Regions from separate parts of the Comamonas nitrativorans genome, predicted to be linked through region 3. Evidence: predicted binding sites of a transcription regulator. Region 3 holds the regulator's gene; each other region holds the start of a gene.
What was found. Region 3 encodes sigma-54, which starts transcription at its own class of promoters, with help from an activator protein. Its sites were predicted from a motif close to TGGCANGNAANCTGCTTT; they were not measured.
Positions count from the first base shown of each region.

Region 1 (4,774 bases), on a different contig from region 3:
CCCTGGTAGGACTGGATCGCGCTGTCCAGGTCGGAATGCGCCGTCATGATGATCACGGGCACCTGCGGGCAGGTCTGGCGCACCTGGGCCAGCAGGCCCAGGCCGTCCATGCCGGGCATGCGGATGTCGGTCAGGATGACGCTGGGCGGGGCCTTGGCCAGCTTGCCCTGGACGGCTTCGGCGCTGTCGAACAGGCAGGTACTCAGGCCCGCCTGGGTCAGCGCCTTGTCCAGCACCCAGCGGATGGATTTGTCGTCGTCGATGATCCAGACCAGTTCATGAGGGGCGGACATGCGTGGCTCCTGCCGCAGCGGCATTGTTCGTGGGAGGGAAGGGCACCAGCACCTTGAAGATGGTCTGCCCCGGCTGGCTCTCGCACTCGATCAGGCCGCCATGCTGCTGCATGATGGCCTGGGCGATGGGCAGCCCCAGGCCGGTGCCCTGGGAGCGGCCCGTGACCATGGGGTAGAACACCGTCTCGCGCAGCTCGGCACCGATGCCGGGGCCGTTGTCCTCGATCTCCACCTGGCACAGCAGGGCGTGGCAGCGCGTGCCGATGGTGAAGCGGCGCAGCACGCGCGAGCGGATGAGGATGCGCGGCGGCGGGCCGTCGGCGGGCTGGCCGGGGGGCATTTTCGGCATTTCCATCAGGCACTGCACCGCATTGCCCATGATGTTGAGGAATACCTGGATCAGCTGGTCGGCATCGGCCCAGACCTCGGGCAGGCTGGGGTCGTAGTCGCGCACCATCTGTACGGCGTCGCCTGCTTCGGCCTGCAAGATCAGGCGCACGCGCTCCAGAATCTGGTGGATGTTCACCCGCGCAAAGGCGGGGGGCTGGCGGGCATCCAGCATCCGGTCGGCCAGGGCACGCAGGCGGTCGGCCTCGTGGATGATGACTTCGGTGTATTCGCGCAGCGGGGCGCTGTCCAGCTGGCGCTCCAGCAGTTGCGCCGCACCACGGATGCCGCCCAGCGGGTTCTTGATTTCGTGCGCCATGCCGCGCACCAGGGCGCGGGTGGCCTGGTTGGCGGTGAACAGGCTGTCTTCGCGGTTGCTGTGGATTTGCCGATCCAGCGGGTGCAACTCCACCAGCAGCTGTCCGCCGCCTGCGCTGCCGGGGGCCGCGCCCAGTGCGGCAGGCAGGGGGGTGACGGTGTAATCGGCCACGGCCAGCTGCATTTCGCCGGTGCCCAGCAGCCGTGCCTCGCGCTGGGTGTAGGGCTGCTGGGCGTGCAGCGCCAGATCCAGGCTGGCGGCGGCGCTGCCGTCGGCATCGTCCAGAAAGGCGGTGAACGCCTGGTGGCGCAGGCGCGGCAGGCCGGTGGCCAGCAATTGCTCGGCCGCGTGGTTGGCGTACTGGATGCGCAATTGTGCATCCAGCAGCAGCACTGCGGTGGCCAGATGCTCCAGCAGTGGCGCCGGCCCCGGTGCAGTGCCGGCGGCGGTGAGGGGGGCAGCAGCGGTGTCGTTCACGCCTTGTCAGTTCTTGTGGGAAGGACGGGTGCCGCTGCCGTCAGCCGTTACAGGCTGTAGTACAGGTCGAACTCGACCGGGTGTACGGCCTGGCGCAGGCGGGTGACCTCGTCCATCTTGCAGTCGATATATGCCTGGAGCATGTCTTCGGTGAAGACACCGCCTTCCAGCAAAAAGCGATTATCCGCCTTGAGCGCGTCCAGCGCCTGCGCCAGGCTGTGCGCCACGCGCGGGACGTTGGCGGCTTCTTCCGGGGGCAGGTGGTAGAGGTTCTTGCTCATCGCATCGCCGGGGTGGATGCGGTTGCGGATGCCGTCCAGCCCGGCCATCAGCAGGGCCGAGAACGCCAGGTAGGGGTTGGCCAGCGGGTCGGGGAAGCGGCATTCGATGCGCTGCGCCTTGGGGCTGGAGGTGTAGGGGATGCGGATCGAGGCCGAGCGGTTGCTGGCCGAGTACGCCAGCATTACCGGCGCTTCGTAACCGGGCACCAGGCGCTTGTAGCTGTTGGTGCCGGGGTTGGTGATGGCGTTCAGGGCGTGCGCGTGGTGGATGATGCCGCCGATGTAGTACAGCGCCAGCTCCGACAGGTTGGCGTAGCCGTCGCCGAAGAACAGGTTCTTGCCGTCCTTGAACAGCGACTGGTGGACGTGCATCCCCGAGCCGTTGTCGCCGACCAGCGGCTTGGGCATGAAGGTGGCGGTCTTGCCGTGGGCGTGGGCGGTGTTGTGGATGCAGTATTTGAGGATCTGCACCTCGTCGGCCTTGCTCACCAGGGTGTTGAAGGCCACGCCGATCTCGCACTGCCCGGCATTGGCCACCTCGTGGTGATGCACCTCGATCTTCAGGCCCATGGCCTGCATGGCGCGGCACATGGCGGTACGCACGCCGTGCAGCGAATCGACCGGCGGCACCGGGAAGTAGCCGCCCTTGACGCGCGGGCGGTGGCCGGGGTTGTGGCCGTCCATGTCCTGGTTGTTCGCCCAGGCGCCTTCGGCAGAGTGGATTTTGAAGCTGGCGCTGTCCATCTGCGACTGCCATTGCACCGAGTCGAAGATGAAAAATTCCGGCTCCGGCCCGAAGTAGGCGGTATCGGCAATGCCGGTGGAACGCAGGTACAGCTCGGCCCGGCGGGCGATGGAGCGCGGGTCGCGGGCGTAGCCCTGCATGGTGGACGGCTCCAGCACGTCGGCCCGCACGATGACGGTGGGTTCCTCGGCGAAGGGGTCGAGCACGGCGGTTTGGTCGTCGGGCAGCAGCACCATGTCCGAGGCTTCGATGCCCTTCCAGCCGTGGATGGACGAGCCGTCGAACATCTTGCCGTCTTCAAAGGCGTCTTCCTGCATGGCCTCGGCGGGGAAGGTGACGTGGTGTTCCTTGCCCAGCGTGTCGGTAAAGCGCAGATCGACCCAGCGGGCATCGTGTTCTTGGAGGAGGGAGTGGGTTTTCAGTGACATGGAGGTGCTTCCGTTGGTGAGGGGATGACGCCCCGTAAAAAGCAATAACCGTGCCATGTTTGCAAAAATTGGTGCGGATGCGTGCCAACCGGCCAGCGCCCGCCTGTTTCCGCCCGCGCCGCAGGCACGCGCCCTGCCTGCCGATGCCAGTTGATGGTGCAGCCGGGTGCTGGCCGGGTGATTCATTGCAGTGCATCCACCGGCGGCCATGCACCAAGTTGAGGCAGCGGCGGTGCCCACGGGTGCCCGGTAGGCGCTTCTTGTGTGAAGATGGCGGCCATGAGCAAAGCCTTCACCAAAGAACCCGACGGGCAGCTGGACGGCGACGATGACGATCTGCCCAGCCTGCCGAAAATCCCCGCCGGCAGCAAAAACTACATCACCCCGCAGGGCTACGCCGTGCTGAAAGCCGAGCTGCTGGCCCTGATTGACGAGGAGCGCCCCAAGGTGGTGGAAACCGTGCACTGGGCGGCCAGCAACGGCGACCGTTCGGAAAACGGCGACTACCTGTACGGCAAGCGCCGCCTGCGGGAAATCGACCGGCGCATCCGCTTTCTGACCAAGCGCCTGGAAATGGCCGAGGTGGTCGATCCCAGCGTCCACGCGGGCAGCGACCAGGTGTTCTTCGGCGCCACCGTGACCTATGTGGACGACGAGGACGTGCAGCGCACCATCACCATTCTGGGCATCGACGAGGCGCAGACCCGCCAGGGCCAGGTCAGCTGGGTGGCCCCGGTGGCGCGGGCCCTGCTCAAGGCCCGGGTGGGCGACGAAGTGCCGCTGCCCACGCCCGCCGGGGTGCGGATGCTGGAAGTGCTGGCGGTGGAGTACCCGCAGGCCTATAAAAAGTGAGCTGCTTCCGCTGATAAACAAAGGGATTCAAGGTGAAAAATACCTGAATCCCTTTGTTTATCAGCGGAAGCAGCTATTTTTTATATCTTCAAGGCGCCAACACCCGGCTACAGCTCAACACCACGGTATTGCGGCGCAGCGCCCGCAGCGCCGTCTCCAGCTGCAACTGGTCATGCACCGCAACGGTAAAGCGCAGCACGGTGGTCTGCATGGCCGATTCGTCCTCGATGTCCACGCGGCGGATATCCACGTCGGTATCGGCCAGCACCTGCGTGATGCGGGCCAGCACGCCCCTGCCGTTCTGCACCGTCAGAGTGATATTGGCGTTGTACAGGTGCCCGGTGTTGGCGTCCTCGCCCCATTCCACGGCAATCTGGCGCTCGGGCTGGCGTTCCAGCAGGTGCTGCGCTTCGGTGCAGTCGCTGCGGTGTACGTGCAGGCCGTCGCCGTGGCCCAGGTAGCCGGTGACGGCATCCCCCGGCACCGGGGTGCAGCACGGGGCGTAATGGGTGGCGGCGCGGTTCTGGTTGTCCAGGATGACGCTGCTGTGCGGCCGCGTGTTCTGCGTGAAGCGCTGCTGCGTCAGCAGCAGGGCGTCGGGGCGCTGGCCCTGGTGCAGCAGGTAGGAGGTGATCTGCTGCGCCACCAGGGTGGCCACCTGGCGGCCCAGGCCGATGTCCGACAGCAGCTCGGTCTGGGTCTGGCCGGGTTTCAGCACCGCCTGCCACAGCGCTTCCAGGGCGTCCTCGTCGGCGGGCAGCTCGGCAATGCCTTCTTCGCGCAGGGCCTGGGCCAGGAGCTGCTCGCCCAGGGCGGCCGATTCGGTCTGCGCCACGGTCTTGAGGTGGTTGCGGATTTTGGAACGTGCCCGCCCGGTCTTGGCAAAGTTCAGCCACATCGGGTTGGGTTCGGCGTTCTCGTCGAGGGTGATCTCCACCACGTCGCCGCTTTTCAGCGCCGTGCGCAGGCTGGCCGCCTCGCCGTTGATGATG
Region 1 covers NZ_JBHSEW010000012.1:39,177-43,950, reverse strand. The annotation lists gene ntrC (nitrogen regulation protein NR(I)) at 1-293, opposite strand, end outside; gene glnL (nitrogen regulation protein NR(II)) at 277-1,476, opposite strand; gene glnA (type I glutamate--ammonia ligase) at 1,524-2,930, opposite strand; gene greB (transcription elongation factor GreB) at 3,210-3,782, shown strand; gene ACFO3A_RS13235 (RelA/SpoT family protein) at 3,871-4,774, opposite strand, start outside.
Region 1: glnA (type I glutamate--ammonia ligase) is a predicted target of sigma-54. The motif match lies at 2,969-2,986, and genes of this name have one in related genera.

Region 2 (4,774 bases), on a different contig from region 3:
TACGGGCACGCCGAATTGACGCAAGATTTCCTTGCCTTGGTATTCATGAATTTTCATGCGTGTGTGTCTCTCAGTAACGGAGGGGGGAATGCCCGCTTTTCCGCCCCCGACAACGTGCAGTAACCCCATGGTAACCACACTGCCTGAGGGTGCAAGGCATGGCAATCGCGGAATGTACCACGCAGGTCTAACACAGTCTTACACCATGGGCTAGTGGTCACTTGCGCACATCAGTCTTTGAAAAAATGCTTTCAATGCGCAAGGTGCAACACCTGCAGGACAATGCGTTTCTTGCGCAGGCCGCGCACCAGGCCGAATGGAGGATTTTTCACACATGCACAGAATTTTTATTGATGGCGAAGCGGGTACCACCGGTTTACAGATTCGCGAGCGCCTGGCGGACATGGCCGGAATCGAACTGGTCAGCATTGCCCCCGAACTGCGCAAGGACCCCGCCGCCAAACGCACCCTGATCGCCGGGGTGGACGTGGTCATCCTGTGCCTGCACGACGACGCGGCGCGGGAGACGGCGGCCATGGTGGATGCCATCACGGCGCAAACCGGCAAGACCATCAAGATCATCGACGCCTCGACCGCGCACCGCGTGGCGCCTGACTGGGTGTACGGCTTTGCCGAACTGGCCCCGGGCCAGCTGGACGCCATCCGCAGCGCCAGCCGCGTGAGCAACCCCGGCTGCTACGCTACCGGCGCGATTGCGCTGCTGCGCCCCCTGGTCGATGCCGGGCTGGTGCCGCCCGATATGCCGCTGGCGCTGCCCTCCATCTCCGGCTACTCCGGCGGCGGGCGGCCCATGATCGAGGCCTACGAGTCCGGCAGCGCCGCCCCGCACGAAGCCTATGCCCTGGGGCTGGCGCACAAGCACATCCCGGAAATCCTGCGCTACACGGGCCTCACGCGCCGGCCCATCTTCATTCCTGCGGTGGGCAACTTCCGTCAGGGCATGTTGGTGGAGCTGCCGCTGCACCTCGATACCCTGCCGGGCCGCCCGCGCGTGGCCGATGTGCATGACGTGCTGGCCGCGCACTACGCCAAAACCAATACGCCCGAGCAGTGGGTAAAAGTGCTGCCCGCCACCGAAGATTTGAAATTGGCCGCCGATACCCTGGCCGATACCAACTACCTGGAGCTGCGCGTGTTCGGCAACGACGACTACCACCACGCCGTGCTGATCGCCCGCCTGGACAACCTGGGCAAAGGCGCCAGCGGCGCGGCGGTGCAGAACCTGCAAATCATGCTGGGGTTGTAAGACCCCCATAAAACTACCGCGCAGCCACGCGGTAGTTGGATAAAGAAAAGGCGTCTGCCTTTTTCAAAGCAAACGCCTTGGAAGTATTACCCGGATACGCTTGGCTTATCCGGGTTACTTGCTTTTAGCGCGGTTCCGTTTGAGCGCAGGGCTAGTCTTGAAAGTAGAGGCCATTGCGAATGTCGCTCTCTGCAGTCTTGGCAAGTTCGTCCACTATGCGTGCCTGCTGTTGAGAAAAGTAATCATGACCAACTTCTAGTGTGGCCGAATATTTTGGGCTAACCGGTTTGTTATCCAAAAATACTCTAACCGCATAGCAATTATTTAAAACTGCTTCACGAATCTCGAAGGTTTTTCCTTCATGTTCAAATTTTCTACTCATGGGTGCATCTCCTTCTGTTGCTTAACGGCAGTTAGCAGGCAGCCAACTGTTTTTTGCTGAACCTGTTGCAGCGCCGGTGCACACCCATTCAGTAATGGTAACAGGGGCCATCGTAAAGTCGGTGGCGACAGCTGCTGCTGCGGCAGCTCCAGTACCCTTTTGGGGCGTGAGTGTAATTGTCAAACCATTCAAATCATCTTGGGCAGTGGCAACCACGACACCTGCAGCGCTAACAGTAATACCGCTAACATACTTGGTTGCCTGGAAATCTGCATCGCAGTCATCAGGGTTTGTGCCAACCTGGGCACTTTCGCTCACGCAAGTACGTGCAGTGCTGGCTGCCAAAATAACTTCCGCTGTTTTCGCCCGTGCCGTATAGTCCTGATACGCTGGCAAAGCCACAGCCGCCAAAATACCAATAATCGCCACCACGATCATCAGTTCAATCAGGGTGAAACCCTTTTGCATGGAACGCAGAGTACGTTTCATAACCAGCTCCTTCAAGTGAGTAAAAAATTAAAGACGCACCGGTAATAGCAACCCCCGTGCCAACCTTTAAACACTCGAAAAACCGCTGCAATACCGCCCCGTGTCGTGGCAATCAACAGACAAAACCCGCTTTCTCCCCTGCGCATGTCGCTCAAAAATCAAGACACTCGGCATGTCGCAGAAAAATGGCGACATTTGAAGGCGGGAACTGCGCCGTAAGCCTCCCTACAATGCAGGCATGATTGCCGCCGCCCATCCAGACGCCCCGCCTTCCATCAGCCTTCACACCGCCGCCATCCTGACCGGGCGCAGCCTGCGCACCTGGCAGCGGCGCATAGAGGATGGATTGGTGCCCCGCTTGGGCGATGGCACGCGTGCGCAGGTGCCTTTTGCGGTGGTGCAGCAAGCGATGGACGTTGCGCTGTGCCCCACCTGGGGCGCGGAAGATGTGCAGACCCTGGTGGCCGCCGACCAGGGCGATGCGCTGGCCCAGGCCGAAATGGGTGCCAAATTTGCACTGATTGCCTTGCGCGGCGCGGCTGCGCAGACTTCAGCGTCGGGGGAGGGGGGGGGCAGGGTCATACGCGCATTGCCCATTATTTTCTAGAGCGGGCAGCCGAACAGGGCGAGGCCGATGCCATGCACTGGCTGGGCCTGCTGCACGCGGCCCGGCTGGGTGAGCCGGGCGAGGACCACAATGCCTTGGCGCTGATGTGGATTGCCAAGGCTGCCGCGCATGGGCATGTGATTGCCCGCGAACAACTGGCCGCTTTACTGCCTAACTTGCCTGATGGCGGCCAGCGCTGACTTGAAACTAGCTTTGTTTTTTATGACTGATTCATCCTTCAACCCCAGCCAGGCGCTGGAGCAAGTAACTAGCCAGTGGGACAGCAGCATCATTCCCCAGCTCAAGGACTACATCGCCATTCCGGCCAAATCGCCCATGTTCGCCCCCGACTGGCAGCAGCAGGGGCTGCTGGAGCAGGTGGTGCGCAACGCTGCTGCGTGGGTGGAGGCGCAAAAGGTGGCAGGCCTCAAGCTGGAGATCGTGCGCCTGCCGGGGCGCACGCCGCTGCTGTTTTTTGAAGTGGACGGCACGCAGGCCAACGCCGCCGCCAGCCCCACGGTGCTGATGTACGGCCACCTGGACAAGCAGCCCGAGTTCGACGGCTGGCGCCGCGACCTGGGGCCGTGGACGCCGGTGATCGACGGCGACAAGCTCTATGGCCGGGGCGGTGCGGACGACGGCTATGCCATCTACGCCAGTATCGCCGCCATCCAGGCGCTGAAAAGCCAGAACACGCCGCACCCGCGCATCGTCGGCATGATCGAAACCAGCGAGGAAAGCGGCTCCGGCGACCTGCTGCCCTATGTCGATGCGCTCAAATCCCGGCTGGGCGACGTGGGCCTGGTGATTTGCCTGGACAGCGGCGCGGGCAACTACGACCAGTTGTGGCTGACCACCAGCCTGCGCGGCATGGCCAGCGGCACGCTGAAGGTGCAAATCCTGACCGAAGGCGTGCATTCGGGCGATGCCTCGGGCGTGGTGCCATCGTCGTTTCGCATCCTGCGCCAGGTGCTCGATCGCCTGGAAGACAGCCGCACAGGCCGCGTGCTGCCCGCCAGCTTCCACAGCGCCATTCCGCAGGAACGCATCGCCCAGGCCCAGGCCACGGCGGCGATTCTGGGCGATGCCGCGTGGAACTACTTCCCCTGGGCGCAGCACGATTGCGGCGGCCCCGGCGGCTTTGCCCTGCCCATGACGGATGACCCGGCGCAAGCGCTGCTCAAACGCACCTGGGAGCCGACCCTGTCCGTCACCGGCGCGGAAGGGCTGCCCGCCCTGCGCGACGCGGGCAACGTGCTGCGGCCCTACACCGCCTTCCAGCTCAGCCTGCGCCTGCCGCCGCTGGCCGATGCCGCCGCCTGCGTGCAGGAGCTGAAAGCCCTGCTGGAAGACAACGCACCGTACCACGCCAAGGTGACGTTCGAGGGCGCGTCCAGCGCCAACGGCTGGAACGCGCCGGGCATGACGCCGTGGTTCGAGCAGGCCCTGCACGCCGCCAGCCGCGCCCACTTCGGCGCGGACTGCGGCTACATCGGTCAGGGCGGCACGATTCCGCTGATGAACATGCTCGCCCAGGGTTTCCCCAAGGCGCAGATGATGGTCTGTGGCGTCCTCGGCCCCAAGAGCAACGCCCACGGCCCCAACGAGTTCCTGCACCTGCCCTACGCCAAAAAGCTCACCGCCGCCGTGGCACAGGTGATCGGGGCCATGGCGGCCACGGCCGGCGACCCGGCGCAATAAGACTGCGCATTAAAAAAGAAAGCACCTCGCGCGGGTGCTTTCTTGTTTTCAGGGTCTTTTTTTATTCAGATGCTTTGACGGCAAGCGGTAGAAGCTCCTGATTTCGTTGCATCACAGGTAGGAGTAGAAGCAGCGAAACGGCACGTTCTGTTCGGCCCAGAACTCGGCCGCATCGCGAAAGCAGTCCAGCAATTGCTCGCGCACGTCCTTGTCGAACTTGGGGGCGACGGGCAACTGGTCGAGTACGACGACAAACCCCGGCTGGCGGCAGGCACGGGCCAGCGGATCGGTCAGGCAGTCGTACAGGGCATCGAAGTTCTTGCCGAAG
Region 2 covers NZ_JBHSEW010000003.1:217,345-222,118, reverse strand. The annotation lists gene sucC (ADP-forming succinate--CoA ligase subunit beta) at 1-57, opposite strand, end outside; gene argC (N-acetyl-gamma-glutamyl-phosphate reductase) at 335-1,267, shown strand; gene ACFO3A_RS05350 (hypothetical protein) at 1,419-1,649, opposite strand; gene ACFO3A_RS05345 (pilin) at 1,671-2,138, opposite strand; gene ACFO3A_RS05340 (hypothetical protein) at 2,377-2,745, shown strand; gene ACFO3A_RS05335 (hypothetical protein) at 2,778-2,945, shown strand; gene ACFO3A_RS05330 (M20 family metallopeptidase) at 2,968-4,446, shown strand; gene ACFO3A_RS05325 (barstar family protein) at 4,558-4,774, opposite strand, start outside.
Region 2: ACFO3A_RS05345 (pilin) is a predicted target of sigma-54. The motif match lies at 2,183-2,200, and genes of this name have one in related genera.

Region 3 (4,774 bases):
GCGGCGTGCGGCGGGTTTCCTTCAGGCGCATCTTGCCGGGCAGCTTCAGGTCGGGGGTGAGCATCCAGGCGCTCCAGCCGCTGTAATGCTTCTTCCAGTGGCTGGCCAGCTGGCTGAAAAACTCCACGCCGTCCTCGGTCTGGGCGGTTTCGCGGCCTGCGCGTTCCACCACGTCCATGCGCTCATGGGCGCTGCGCCCGGCCACCCCGGCAGCGGCAATGCGTTCGCCATAGGGCGGGTTCATCAGCAGCACGCCCGGCTGGGCGCAGGGCGGCATCCGTTGCAGGGCATCGCCGCCGCGCAACTGCACGGTCTCCGCCACGCCGGCGCGTTCGGCGTTGCGCTGGGCAAAGTCCACCATGCGGTGGGCGATGTCGGAGCCGTAGATGGGCACGGGGCTGTCGTCCAGAATCTGCGCCTCGGCCTCGTCCAGCATGGCGTCCCAGACGTGTTTCTGGAAAGGCAGCAGCTTTTCAAAGGCAAAGCGGCGCAGGATGCCGGCGGGAATCCTGCGGGCGATCTGCGCCGCCTCGATCACCACCGTGCCGCTGCCGCAGCAGGGGTCGTACAGCGGCTGGGGATGGGCGCCGTGCGGATTCCAGCCGGTGGCGGCAATCATGGCGGCGGCCAGGGTTTCCTTCAGCGGCGCATCGCCCTTGTCCTCGCGCCAGCCGCGCTTGAACAGCGCCTGGCCGGAGGTGTCGATATACAGCGTGGCCGTGTCGGTGGTCAGGTGCAGATGCACGCGCACGTCCGGGTAGTGCGTATCCACGCTGGGGCGCACGCCCTGGCGCTTGGTGCGGAAGCGGTCGGCCACGGCGTCCTTGACGCGCAGGGCGGCAAAGTTCAGGCTGGTCAGCGGGCTGTGCTGGGCGGTGACTTCCACCTTGAAGGTGCGCTGCGGGTCGAACCAGATTTCCCAGGCGACTTCGCAGGTGGCGCGGTAAATGTCGTTTTCGTTGCGGTAATCGGCCAGCGCCAGCTCGACCAGCACGCGCTGGGCCAGACGGCTGTGCAGGTTGAGCAGCATGACGTCGCGCCACGCGCCGCGCAGCATGACGCCGCCGCGCCCGACCAGCAGATCCTGCCCGCTGGCACCGGTGATGGCGTGGACCTCGTCGGCCAGAAAGCCCTCGACGCCGGCGGCGCAGGGCAAAAACAGATGCAGTTGGTTCATAAGTGGGGCCGAGCATAGCGCCCGGCAGGGGTTTAGAGCGTTCTCAGACAGTTTTGCGCAGGCTGGTGGCGGGAATGTGCAGCGCCTCGCGGTATTTGGCAACGGTGCGGCGGGCGCATTCGATGCCTTGCGCGGCCAGCAGATCGGCAATCTTGGCGTCGGACAACGGCTTTTGCGGATTTTCTGCGGCGATGAGCCGGGCAATCACCGCCTGCACCGCCGTGCTGGAGGTGCTGCCGCCGGTGTCGGTCTGCACGCCGGAGCTGAAGAAGTAGCTGAACTCGAACGTGCCCTGCGGCGTGGCCATGAACTTGCCGTTCACGGCACGGCTGATGGTGGAGGTGTGCAGTTGCAATTGCTCGGCCACTTCGCGCAGCACCAGGGGGCGCATGGCGACCGGCCCATGCTCGAAAAAGCCGCGCTGCTGCTGCACGATGGCCTGGGCCACGCGCAGGATGGTGTCGAAGCGCTGGGCCAGGTTCTTCACGTACCACCGCGCTTCCTGCAACTGGCCGTGCAGCCCGGCGTAGCTGGCGTGGCCGCGCTGCTGGCGCAGGGCCTGGGCGTAGAGGGCGTGGACGTTCAGGCGCGGCAGCACGTCGGGGTTGAGCTGCACGCGCAGGCCCTGGCGGCTGGCCTGCACCAGCACGTCCGGCACCAGGGTGGCGTGCGCAACCGGCACAAAGCGCCGCGCGGGCTGGGGCTCCAGCCGGGCAATCCAGCGCAGCGCCTGCGCCACCTGCTCGGGCGGGGCGGCGCAGCGCTGGGCCAGGGTGCGCACATCCTTGCGGGCCAGCAGGGCCAGGGGCTGTTCGCACAGGGCCAGCGCCAGGGGGTAAAGGGGGTCGTGCGGTTCTGCGGCCCCGGCGTGGCGCAGTTGCAGGCGCAGGCATTCGGCCACGCTGCGGGCGCCGACGCCCGCCGGCTCCATGCTGTGCAGCAGGGCCAGGGCCAGTTGCAGGGTGTGCAGCAGGGCGTCGCGGGTTTCCTCGTCGGCATCGGGGGCCAGGGTGCCGGCCAGTTCGGGCAGGTCGCCGTCCAGGTAGCCGTCTTCGCGCAGGTTGCCGATGAGAAACTCCAGCGCCGCCCGCTCGGGCGCGGTCAGGCGCAGGTTGGCGGCCTGCTGGTGTAAAAAGTCCGCCAGGGTGGGGCTGCTGGCGGCCAGCTCCCAGGCGCTGGGGGCGGCGTCATCGGCTGCGGCGGCGCTGCGCGGGCCGGGCCGGTCTTCGTCCCAGTCTTCGGGGTTGGCGGCGGCCAGCTCCCAGGTCAGATCGCTTAATTCAGGAGCTTGTTCCGCTGATACAGATTGAATTTCAGCATCGTTTGTTTCTGAAAGCGTTTCCAAATCAGCGGAAGCAGCTATGTTTTCCGATTTTTCCGGGGCATCCGCCCCTGCTTCATCTGCGTCATCCACATCCAGAAAGGGGTTGTCCAGCAGTTGCTGCTGCACTTCCTGTTGCAGCTCCAGGCTGGACAGTTGCAGCAGCCGCAGCGCCTGTTGCAATTGCGGCGTGAGCTGCAACTGGGCACTGGGACGAACGGTCAGTTGCGGTGCGGCCCCAGCCATGGGCTTACATGCGGAAGTTGTCGCCCAGGTAGACGCGGCGCACTTCGGGGTTGTCCACGATCTCCTGCGGCGTGCCGTGAGTCAGCACCGTGCCGTCGCTGATGATGCAGGCGTGGTCGCAAATGCCCAGGGTTTCGCGCACGTTGTGGTCGGTGATCAGCACGCCGATGCCGCGCTCTTTCAGGAAGCCGATGATGCGCTGGATTTCGATCACGGCGATGGGGTCGATACCGGCAAACGGCTCGTCCAGCAGGATGAAGCGCGGGTGCGTGGCCAGGGCGCGGGCGATTTCCACGCGGCGGCGCTCGCCGCCGGACAGGGCCAGCGCGGGCGCATCGCGCAGATGCTCGACGTGCAGCTCTTGCAGCAGGCCGGTCAGCTGGCGCTCGATCTCGTCCTTGCCCAGGGGCTTGCCCGCCGCGTCCTTTTGCAGTTGCAGCACGGCACGCACGTTGTCCTGCACGTTGAGCTTGCGAAAGATCGACGCCTCCTGCGGCAGATAGGACAGGCCCAGGCGGGCACGCTGGTGCATGGGGCTGCGGGCCACCGATTGGCCGTCGATGCGCACGTCCCCGCCGTCGCTGCGCACCAGCCCGACGATCATGTAGAACGACGTGGTCTTGCCCGCGCCGTTGGGGCCGAGCAGGCCGACGACTTCGCCGCTGTTCACCGTCAGCGATACGTCCTTGACGACCTGGCGCTTGCCATAGGTTTTTGCCAGGTGCAGCGCCTCCAGGCGGCTGGCGGCGCCCTGGGCAGTGGCTTGCATCTCGGTCATGGTTCTTGCGGGGCAGGGAGTTGGTCGGTCGGCTGCAACGGCACGCCGGGCTGGGCGGGCGCCTGCGGCGTGGCCTTGGGGGCCAGCACGGCCCGCACCCGGCCCTGGCCGCCGGAACTGCTGCCGTTCTGCGCGGCCTGGCCAGCCTGACTATCGACGGTGAACACGTCGGTCAGGTTGTTGTAGGTGATCTGCCTGCCGGTGATGTCGTCGCTCAGTTTGCCGCCGGTGTAGCGGCGCAACTGGGCGCGGCGCAGCAGGCGCACGTCGTCCTTGCGGCCATCGTATTCGATGACTTCGGCCTCGCCCTCGACGTATTCCTCGGGCGCTCCCGCCGCCGTGTCGCGCTTTTGCCGGAAGAAGGCCCGCTGGCCGCTGGCCGCCGTCACCACCCCGTACTGGTAGCCCTGGGCATCCTGGCGCACGTCGAGCTGGGCGCCGCGCAGCACGATGGAGCCTTTGGTCATCACCACGTTGCCGGTAAAGACGCTGGTCTGCTGCAACTCGTCGTGGCGCAGGGCGTCGGCCTCGATGTGCATGGGCTGGTCGCGGTCGGCCCGCTCGGCCCAGGCAGGCGCAGCCGCCAGATGGGCGGTCAGGCACGCTGCGGCGAAAAGGGAAAGGGGGGGAAAAAAGCGCTTCATAAGCTAGGCATGGTTTTTGCGTGCGATTGTAGCGACCCTGCCGCAGCAACAACAAAGCCCGCCGAAGCGGGCCTTGCAAGCCGATGCCGGTGTACCCGGGCCGGTCAGCCGCGCTTGCGCTCCTGCTCGATCAGGCGGTTGGTGATCTGCACCATCTGCTCGAAGCCGCCGGCCATCGAACCATCGGTGTAGTAGCGCCCGGCAATGCCGATGGCCGGGGTGCCCTCGACCTGGTACTGGTCCTGCAACTGCACGGCCTGGCGGATTTGCGTGGCCACGCTGAACGACTGGTAGGCCGCTTCGAACTTGGCGCGGTCCAGGCCCTGCTCGGCCACCCAGGGGAACAGCACGTCGGGCTGGTCGAGGCGTTTTTTCTGCTCCTGGAAGGCCTTGAACACCTTGGCGTGCAGGGCGGGCACCTGCCCCAGGCTTTCCAGCGCGTAGTAAATGCGCTGCAGCGGCTCGAAGTTCTTGTTGAAGCCGACATGCACCAGGCGCACGCTGACATCCTTGGCGGCGGTTTTTTGCCAGGCCTCGAACATCGGATCGAAGTTCTTGCAGTGCGAGCAGCCGTAGGAGAAGAACTGCACCACCTCCACCTGCCCCTT
Region 3 covers NZ_JBHSEW010000019.1:8,160-12,933, reverse strand. The annotation lists gene ACFO3A_RS15060 (THUMP domain-containing class I SAM-dependent RNA methyltransferase) at 1-1,177, opposite strand, end outside; gene rpoN (RNA polymerase factor sigma-54) at 1,221-2,744, opposite strand; gene lptB (LPS export ABC transporter ATP-binding protein) at 2,749-3,522, opposite strand; gene lptA (lipopolysaccharide transport periplasmic protein LptA) at 3,519-4,166, opposite strand; gene ACFO3A_RS15040 (thiol:disulfide interchange protein DsbA/DsbL) at 4,271-4,774, opposite strand, start outside.